DNA from 2 places in the Nonomuraea bangladeshensis genome. Region 1 is predicted to be linked to the other one. Evidence: riboswitches for the same ligand, from Rfam matches in the RefSeq annotation. Region 1 holds a riboswitch; the other holds the start of a gene.
The links. A riboswitch is a leader RNA that binds a small molecule or an ion and turns the genes downstream of it on or off. The one in region 1 is predicted to bind cyclic di-AMP.
Positions count from the first base shown of each region.

Region 2: it holds a riboswitch for cyclic di-AMP, as region 1 does, so the genes downstream of both, ABD292_RS09150 (hypothetical protein) here and ABD292_RS31150 (C40 family peptidase) in region 1, are expected to answer to the same signal.

Region 1 is NZ_BAAAMV010000009.1:393,506-397,626, reverse strand. It holds gene ABD292_RS31160 (cytochrome P450) at 1-222, opposite strand, end outside; gene ABD292_RS31155 (LuxR C-terminal-related transcriptional regulator) at 692-904, shown strand; gene ABD292_RS31150 (C40 family peptidase) at 942-1,883, opposite strand; cyclic di-AMP (ydaO/yuaA leader) riboswitch at 1,991-2,141, opposite strand; gene ABD292_RS31145 (amino-acid N-acetyltransferase) at 2,418-2,987, shown strand; gene ABD292_RS31140 (RDD family protein) at 3,073-4,121, shown strand, end outside.
Region 2 is NZ_BAAAMV010000003.1:202,984-207,104, reverse strand. It holds gene ABD292_RS09155 (alpha/beta fold hydrolase) at 1-299, opposite strand, end outside; gene ABD292_RS09150 (hypothetical protein) at 350-1,171, opposite strand; cyclic di-AMP (ydaO/yuaA leader) riboswitch at 1,382-1,517, opposite strand; gene ABD292_RS09145 (DUF5302 domain-containing protein) at 1,654-1,854, opposite strand; gene ABD292_RS09140 (MDR family MFS transporter) at 1,903-3,363, opposite strand; gene ABD292_RS09135 (PadR family transcriptional regulator) at 3,420-3,920, shown strand; gene ABD292_RS09130 (rod shape-determining protein) at 4,005-4,121, shown strand, end outside.

The DNA.
Region 1 (4,121 bases):
CTGGAAGCGCTCGTGATCTTCCGGCGGCACCCCCAGCATCTCGCAGATCACCCTGACCGGCAGCGGGTACGCGAAGCCGGAAACCAGGTCGCCCTCCTCGGGCAGCGCCGCGATCAGCCCGGCGGTGACGGCCTCGACGCGCGGGCGCAGCCGTTCGACCATGCGGGGCGTGAACGCCCTGCTGACCAGACCGCGTAACCGGGTGTGATCGGGCGGATCCATACGCAGAAATGACTCGACAGGCTGACCTGGATTGACGCGGTTGATGGGACTGGGGCCGTGACCGAAACGCGGATCGCGGAGCATGGCACCGCACAATTCGTGATCGGTCAGGACGAACAGCCCGGCCGGCGTACGGAAGATCGGCCCGCGTTCGCGCAGCGCGTGATAGCGCGCATAGGGATCAACCAGAAAGCCGGGGTCCGCGGGATCAAAACCCAGAAGGTCCGCCGAACCCGAAGGGGAGGGAGATGAGCCTCCGGACTGATCAACGAGATCGGTCATCGCGCGTCCAGCATCCGGTCGGCATATGGCGAGTAGGTCACATATACGCGATCATGTCAATAGCGCTCGTCAAGGGCGGGATTTATCACGCTTGACGACCTTTCAGAGATGCGTTTACCTTCTGCGAGACGAGCGGCTTTGGCCCGTTGTGAGGTCCAAATTCTGCTGTTGGGGGGGAGGGCTCCCGATGGAAGTGCTCACTGAAGGCGTTGAGCTGAGCCACGCGGATCTGGCTTTACTCGGCGAGCTGGCCAAGGGCGTCACTGTGGATCGAGTGGGGAGACGTCTGGACATCAGCGGACGCACGGTGCGCCGAAGACTGCGCGGCATCTGCGACCGCATCGGTGTGGCCACGGCCATCGAGGCCGTGGCCTGGGCGGCACGCCGCCATCTCATCTGAAGGGACGCTTGAGCAAGGGTCACCGGGTCATGCCGGCTCAGTCTGCGATGCGCACCGCGCCCGCGAAGGGCCGGTTGCCGAGCGCGGCCACCCGTACGACGTCGCCGGTGCGCGGGGCGTGCACCATCATGCCCCCGCCGATGTAAATGCCGACGTGGTGCAGGTCGCTGTAGAAGAAGACAAGGTCGCCGGGGCGCATCTCCTCACGGGAGATGTGCCGGCCCGCGGTCCACTGGTCGCCGGTGTAGTGCGGCAGCGAGATGCCGACGCGCCTGAAGGCGGCCATGACCAGGCCGGAGCAGTCGTAGGAGCTGGGGCCTCCCGCGCCCCACACGTACGGCTTGAGCTGCTGCGTGAGCGCCCACCTGGCGGCCGCGGCGGCCTTGCCGGTGCCGGGGATCGGCAGGTTGACGCGTACGGCGCGGGTGCCGGGCTGCCCGGCCTCGCCGAGGGCGCGGCGGAAGAGGCTGCTCTCCGTCTTGGCCACGAGGGCGGTGATCTTGTCGCGCTTGGCGTCGAGGTCGGCCACGATCCCGCGCAGCTCCTCCATGCGGGTCTTGGCGCCGGCCTCGGCGCGGGTGGCCGCGTCCATGGCCTTGAGCAGCTGGTTGACCTCTTCGCTCTGCTGCGTCTCCAGCGCGTGCGTGGTCGCGGCCCGGTCGAGGAACTCTTCAGGATCGTCGGACTGCATGAAGGTGAGCGAGCGGTTGAGCCCGCCGGTGATGTAGGCGTTCTGGGCGAGCATGACGGCCTTCGCGCGCTTGGCGGCGAGGTCGGCCTGGCTGTCGGCCAAGGTCTTCTGGGCGGAGTCGGCGGCCTTCTTGGCGGTTTGGTACTTCTCCCGCTGGCCGTTGTACTGCTCCGTGAGCGTCTCGATCTCGACGTGCAGCTTCTCGACCCGCTCCGACAGCTCCTTGAGGGAGGGCTTGGGCTCCGCGGACGCCGGGGCGATGGGGGCCGCCAGTAAGGCGCCGGCCATCAGGACCGCCGCTCCGAGGCGGAACGGTCGCCGGAACCGCTCCCGACGGGGGGCGCTCCCGCCCGCCGTCCTCTCGTCCCCACGCGTGCGCGTGCGCTTCACCAACCGACTCCCTTCCTCGACGCCTACCGGGTTAGCTGACGGGTTCGGGCCGGAGGAGCCCTACCGAACGTTTCGGATTCACCCCAGTGATGGCGTGCGGCGGGCGCCATCGGCGGGTCCCCGGCTTCCCTTGCGGGAATTGGGCGTGTCTCCCGCGCGCGACACGCGGGGAACGTCGTCGCTGGACACTAATGCACTCCCGGTTCCTGCTCAACCAGAACTGCTTGATCTGTTGAGGTTTCACAACCGAAGGGTCACAAGGTGATCTCGTGATCAAGCGTACAGGAGAGACTTTATGTCCTTTTTGCCCTTGGTTTTGCCTGACGTCGGCGAACGTCGGACCTGCGCCTGGACAGTCGTGCCGGACCCCGGGTACGGGGCGGTTGAGGGAGTTAGGTCCGAGCCGTAATGACATCTGTACTCTGGAGAGCCATGGAGCAGGTGGCCGAGCTGACAGCGCCCGAGACCGCGGTGGTGGTCCGGCGTGCCCGCACGCCCGACGTCCGCGGCATCAGGCGCCTGGTCGACACCTACGCGGGCGCGGGTCCCCGGCTCCTGGAGAAGACCACGGTGACGCTGTACGAGGACGTACAGGAGTTCTGGGTGGCCGATCTCGGCGGGCGGGTCGCCGGCTGCGGCGCCCTGCACGTCCTGTGGGAGGATCTCGCCGAGGTCCGCACGGTCGCCGTCGATCCGGAGTGCCGGGGCATGGGCATCGGCCACCGGATCGTGGAGGCCCTCATACAGCAGGCTAAGGATCTGGGTCTGCGGCGCGTATTCTGTCTCACTTTCGAGATCGAATTCTTCGCCCGGCACGGGTTCCGGCCCATCCAGGGGACACCGGTCTCACCGGAGGTCTACGCCGAACTTCTGGCCTCGTACGACGAGGGTGTGGCCGAGTTCCTCGACCTGGAGCACGTCAAGCCGAACACCCTGGGCAACACCCGCATGCTGCTCCATCTGACATCGGGTGACGCGGACCTTGACCAATTGGAAAGGTGATTGTTGATACCTATGTCGATACGTTGGGCAGCACAGGCATGTGCCCTGACACGTGCCACATGCGCACGCGAAGCGAGGTGACACGGTGAGCACCGGACAGCCGCCGTATCCGCAAGACGAATCCGGCGAGAACTCCGCGCCTGGCAATCCCCCCTACGGCCAGCAGCACCAGGGCCGTCACCCCGGCGAGCCCGACCCCGACGCCACCGTGGTCGGCTACCGCACGGACGACGCCTTCGGCCAGTCCCCCTACAACCAGCAGCAGCCCGGCTACGGCCAGCAGCCTCAATACGGCCAGCAGCCGCAGTCCCAGCCCGACTACGGCCAGCAGCAGGGCTACGGGCAGCAGCCCCAGTACGGCGGCCAGCAGGGCTACGGCCAGCAACCGCAGTACGGCCAGCAGCAGGGCTACGGCCAGCAGCCCCAATACGGTCAGCAGCCGCAGTCCCAGCCTGACTACGGTCAGCAGGGCTACGGCCAGCAGGGCCAGTCCCAGCCGGGCTACGGCCAGCAGCCCCAGTCCCAGCCGGGCTACGGCCAGCAGCCCCAGTACGGCCAGCAGTCGCAGTCGCAGCCCGGCTACGGCCAGCAGCCCTCCTCGGGCCAGTACGGCACCCAGCCGGGCTACGGCCAGCAACCGCAGTACGGCCAGCAGCCGCAGTCCCAGCCCGACTACGGCCAGGGCTACGGTCAGCAGCCGCAGTCCCAGCCCGACTACGGCCAGCAGCAGGGCTACGGCCAGCAGGCCCAGTACGGTCAGCAGCCGCAGTCCCAGCCCGACTACGGTCAGCAGGGTTACGGCCAGCAGGGCCAGTCCCAGCCGGGCTACGGCCAGCAGTACGGCGACCAGCAGTACGGTCAGCAGGGCTACGGCCAGCAGCAAGGCTACGGACAGCAGGGCTACGGCCAGCAGCAGGGCTATGGCCAGCCCGGCTACGGCCAGCCGGTCGGCGTCCAGCCGCCCGGCGCGCCCGCCCCGCTCGCCGAGTGGTGGCAGCGCCTGGTGGCCAGGTTGATCGACGGCGTCATCCTGTTCGTCATCAACTTCGTCGTGGGCCTGATCCTCGGCATCTTCTTCGTGGCGAGCTACAGCTCGCTCGACGGCACCAGCAGCGGCATCGGCACGTCGTTCCT
Region 2 (4,121 bases), on a different contig from region 1:
GGCCAGCCGAGAGCGTCCATGAGGCCGGCGGTGTCGTCGGCCATGTCGTCCAGCAGGTACGGCGGAGCCGCGCCAGGGCCGGACACCCCAGCCTCGTCGAAGTGGGTGGAGAGCCCCGCGTCGCGGTTGTCGAACCGGACGACGTGGTGTCCCTGCTCGGCCAGGAGCTCGCAGAGCCCTTCGTCCCAATGGATGAGCTGGGCGCCGAGACCCATGATGAGGAGCAGCGGGCGGCCTCCGGGGGCGCCGAAGCTCTCGTAGGCGATGTCGATGCCGTTGGCGGTTACGCGGGTCGTCACCGGGCCAGAATCTCATTCTGGTCCGGTGACGTAAAGCGTCAGGGCCGAGGTCAGCCCTTGATCAGGCGCCGGAGCCGAGTGCCGGCCACCACCACGGCCCCGCCGCCCAGGGCCAGGACGAACCACAGCACGGCGCCTCTCACGCCGGTGCTCACCTGCTCGGACTCGGCCGCGGGGGCGGGCACGGTCCGGCCGGCGGCGAGCTCGACGGCCGCGCCGCCGGAGGAAGCGCCGGCCTGGTTCTGCGTCTTGGCCTGGGGTGCGACCGCCGTCTTCTCCACGGTCCTCGCCGGCTGCGCGGTCTGCGTCGTCTTCGGCTTCTCGGCGACCTTCGGGGGCTCGGCCGGGTTGTTGTCGCGGCGCGACCAGGCGCCGGTGGAGAAGGGCACCGGGTAGTTCTTCTTGCCGACGCCGGGGCCCCACTTGGTGATGACGTAGTCGACCTTGATGTGGCCCTGGCCGCCGTTGCCGTCCACGTACAGCGTGGAGGGGTTGAACCTGCCGCCGGTCAGCTCGGCGAACGTCTTGGCGTCCAGGTCGAGCATGATGCCCGAGTTGGAGGGCACGCCGGGGCCGCGGTCACCCACGAAGAAGGGCATCTTCTTGCCCTTGTACATCACGTAGCCCTCGGTCAGCAGGGGCCAGCTCGGGCTGGCGGCCAGGCCCTTCTGCATGGGCTTGCCGCTGGCCGGCAGGCCCGTGTCCCCGGCCCGGCCGGAGGCGTCGTCCCAGAAGTAGGAGGCCGTGGTCGAGCCCTTGAGCAGGATCTTCTCGTCGGTGTCGGCGTGGGCGGGGGTGGATACGGCGGTGAGCGCGCCGAACGAGCAGGCGGCGAGCACGGCGCAGGAACGCAGGCCAAAGCGGGGAGACATGAAGCAGTGAGTCCTTTGCGAGGGGACAGGGACACGCGCTCAGGGGAGAAAGGCGCAGCCAGGGGTGAGCACCTGACGGGGGAGGCTGCGCGGAGCGCGGAAAAGAGCCTGGGGTGAAGGGCCGCTCAGCCGGCGGCCGGCACTACGCTCTCGGGAATCTCGACCGGTGGGGAGCCGGCGTCCGGGGGTGTGACGCGGTACGACATGCGGGGGTCCTCTCCATCACGCCTACCGGGTTAGCTGACGGGTTCGGGCGAGGAGATGCCCTACCGGCGTGCTGCCGGATTCACCCCAACGAAGTGGGTCCCCGGTTCCCGAGTGGTTCGGGATTCGGCTGGTTGAATGGCAAGACTAAACCACGCACGCCGGGACGAACGCAAACGAATCGTCATGAATCGGACAAAAGATCTACCTGGCCGCGCGCAAAGAAAAGAGGGACGCGGAATAACCGCGCCCCTCTGGACCTGCCGGAACTGTCTGACTCAGCCGCCGCTCTTGCGCCTGAAGGATCGCTTGTTCGCGGCCGGGCCGTGCGTGCCGTGGATCTTCGACGGATCGCCGCCCCTGCCACCCGCGCCGCCGGCCGCCTGCTGGCCGCGCTTGCGCTCAAGCGCCTCGCGGAACTTGCGCTTCATCTCGTCCTCGGGAGTTTCGCTGACTTCCGGCTCCGGTGATTCCGCCATTGAGGACCTCCATGGTGTTGGGACACCCCCAGCTTCGCACGGGGTCCCTTACGACGCGAAACCGGCGTCAATCTTGGTCTGCGGTACGGCCGGCAACTCCAGCCGCCGTCCCGGCATGGCCGCCAGCGCCACCAGGGCGATCACCGCCCCGGCCACGCCGATCGACGGCACGGCGACGGCCGCGGCGGAGGCGTGCGCGGCGGCGAGGCCCTGCGCCGGAGCCTCCGCCGTGACCGTGGAGGTGTAGAGCGCGCCGCCCACGGCCAGCGCCACGGAGCCGCCGATCTGGCGGAAGAAGGTGAGGTTGGCCGAGGCGGTGCCGAGGTACGCGGGCGGCAGCGCCTGCTGGACGGCCACGGTCAGCCCCGACAGCATCGGCCCCATGCCCAGCCCGATGAGCAGCATCCACCCGGCGAGCGCCAGGCCGCCGGTGTCCAGGGCGAGGTTGACGCAGAGCAGGGTGCCGGCCGCGAGCAGGAACGGCGAAGCCAGCAGCCAGGGCTTGTAGACCCTGGTACGGGACATCAGCAGGCCCATGACGCCGCTGCCCACGACCATGGCCAGCGTCATGGGGTAGATCCGCAGGCCCGACTCGGTGGCGCCGGCGCCCAGCGCCTCCTGGAAGTAGCGCGGCAGGAAGACGACCCCGGCGTACAGGCAGAACGCGGTGACGAAGGAGGTGACGTTGACCAGCGTGTACGTCCGGTTGCCGAACAGGTGCATCGGCATCATCGGGTTGGCCGCCCGCCGCTCCACCGCCACGAACGCGGCGAGCCCGGCCAGCGCCAGCAGGATCGGCCCCGCCACGGGCGCGTCGGTCCAGGTGTGGCCGTCGAGCCCCTTCTCCGTCAGCCCCACGAGCAGGGCGGTGATGGCCACGGTGAAGACGGCGATGCCCGCGTAGTCGGGACGCCCGCCGCCGCCGGTGCCCGGCCTCCAGGGCAGGCGCAGCGCCACGATCGCGATCACCACCGCGCCGAGCGGCACGTTCACGTAGAAACCCCAGCGCCAGCTCGCCTGGTCGGTGAACACCCCGCCGAGGAACGGCCCCGCCAGGTACGCCAGCGCCATCACGCCGCCGAGCGCCCCCTGGGTGCGCGCGCCGCGCGGGCTGCCGGGCGGGAACATCTCCAGCACCAGGGCGAGCGACAACGGCACCAGCGCGCCCGCGCCGAGCCCCTGGAGCGCGCGGAAGGCGATGAGCTGCGTCATGTCCTGGGCCAGTCCGCACAGGGCCGAGCCCGCCACGAACACCACCATCCCGACCAGCAGCAAGGGCTTCCTGCCGTGCTGGTCGGACAGCCTGCCGTAGAGCGGCACCGTGACCGTCGAGGTCAGCAGGTAGGCCGTCACCACCCACGTGTAGAGCTCGCCGCCGCCCAGCTCGCCGACGATGCGCGGCAGCGCCGTGCCGACGATCGTCTGGTCGAGCATCGCGAGGAACATGCCGCCGAGCGCGGCCACGAGGACGAGCGTGCTGCCGTCCCGCGTCTTCATGTCATTAGTCACATGTGAAGATTGATATGTAAGTTCTTACATGTCAAGTCTTCGATAAGCTGACGGCCATGTCCCTGCGGATGGCGCTCCTGGGGCTGCTCTCGGTGAAAGGCCCGGCGAGCGGCTACGACCTGGCGAAGAAGTTCGAGATCTCGCTCAACCACGTCTGGCAGGCCGGGCACACGCAGATCTATCCGGAGCTCGTGAAGATGGCGGCCGACGGGCTGGTCGACGCCGGCTCCGAGGGCGCGAGGGGGCGCAAGACGTACACGATCACCCCCGAGGGGACGCGGCGGCTCCACGAGTGGATGATCGAGCACGCGGCGGTGGGCGTGACGCGGAGCGAGGTCGCGCTCCAGGCGTTCATGCTGCCGCTGCTCGGCCGGGACGACGCGATCGCGGTGATGGAGCGGATCCGGGCCGGGTTCCAGAGGCGGCTGGCGACGCTGGAGAGCCAGTCCCCCGCCTCGTTCGGGGCGTACGCGCTGAGGCTTGGGCTGGCGCAGACGCGGACCAGTCTCCAGTGGGCCGACGAGGTCCTGGCGGAGCTCAGGGATTCGGCCGGGTAAAAGGACAACGTTCTGCTCGTGGTGTTGCGTTGATGGTCCGCCGGAAACAAATCCCGACATGGTGGACATATCACCTGGACAGCCATGAGCATCCTGGGGCTGGACCTGGCCGTGGATCTGGGGGCCGCGCGCACCCGGATCTACGTCAAGCGCAAGGGCATCGTCCTGGACGAGCCCTCCGCCGTCGTCCGCGACGCCAGG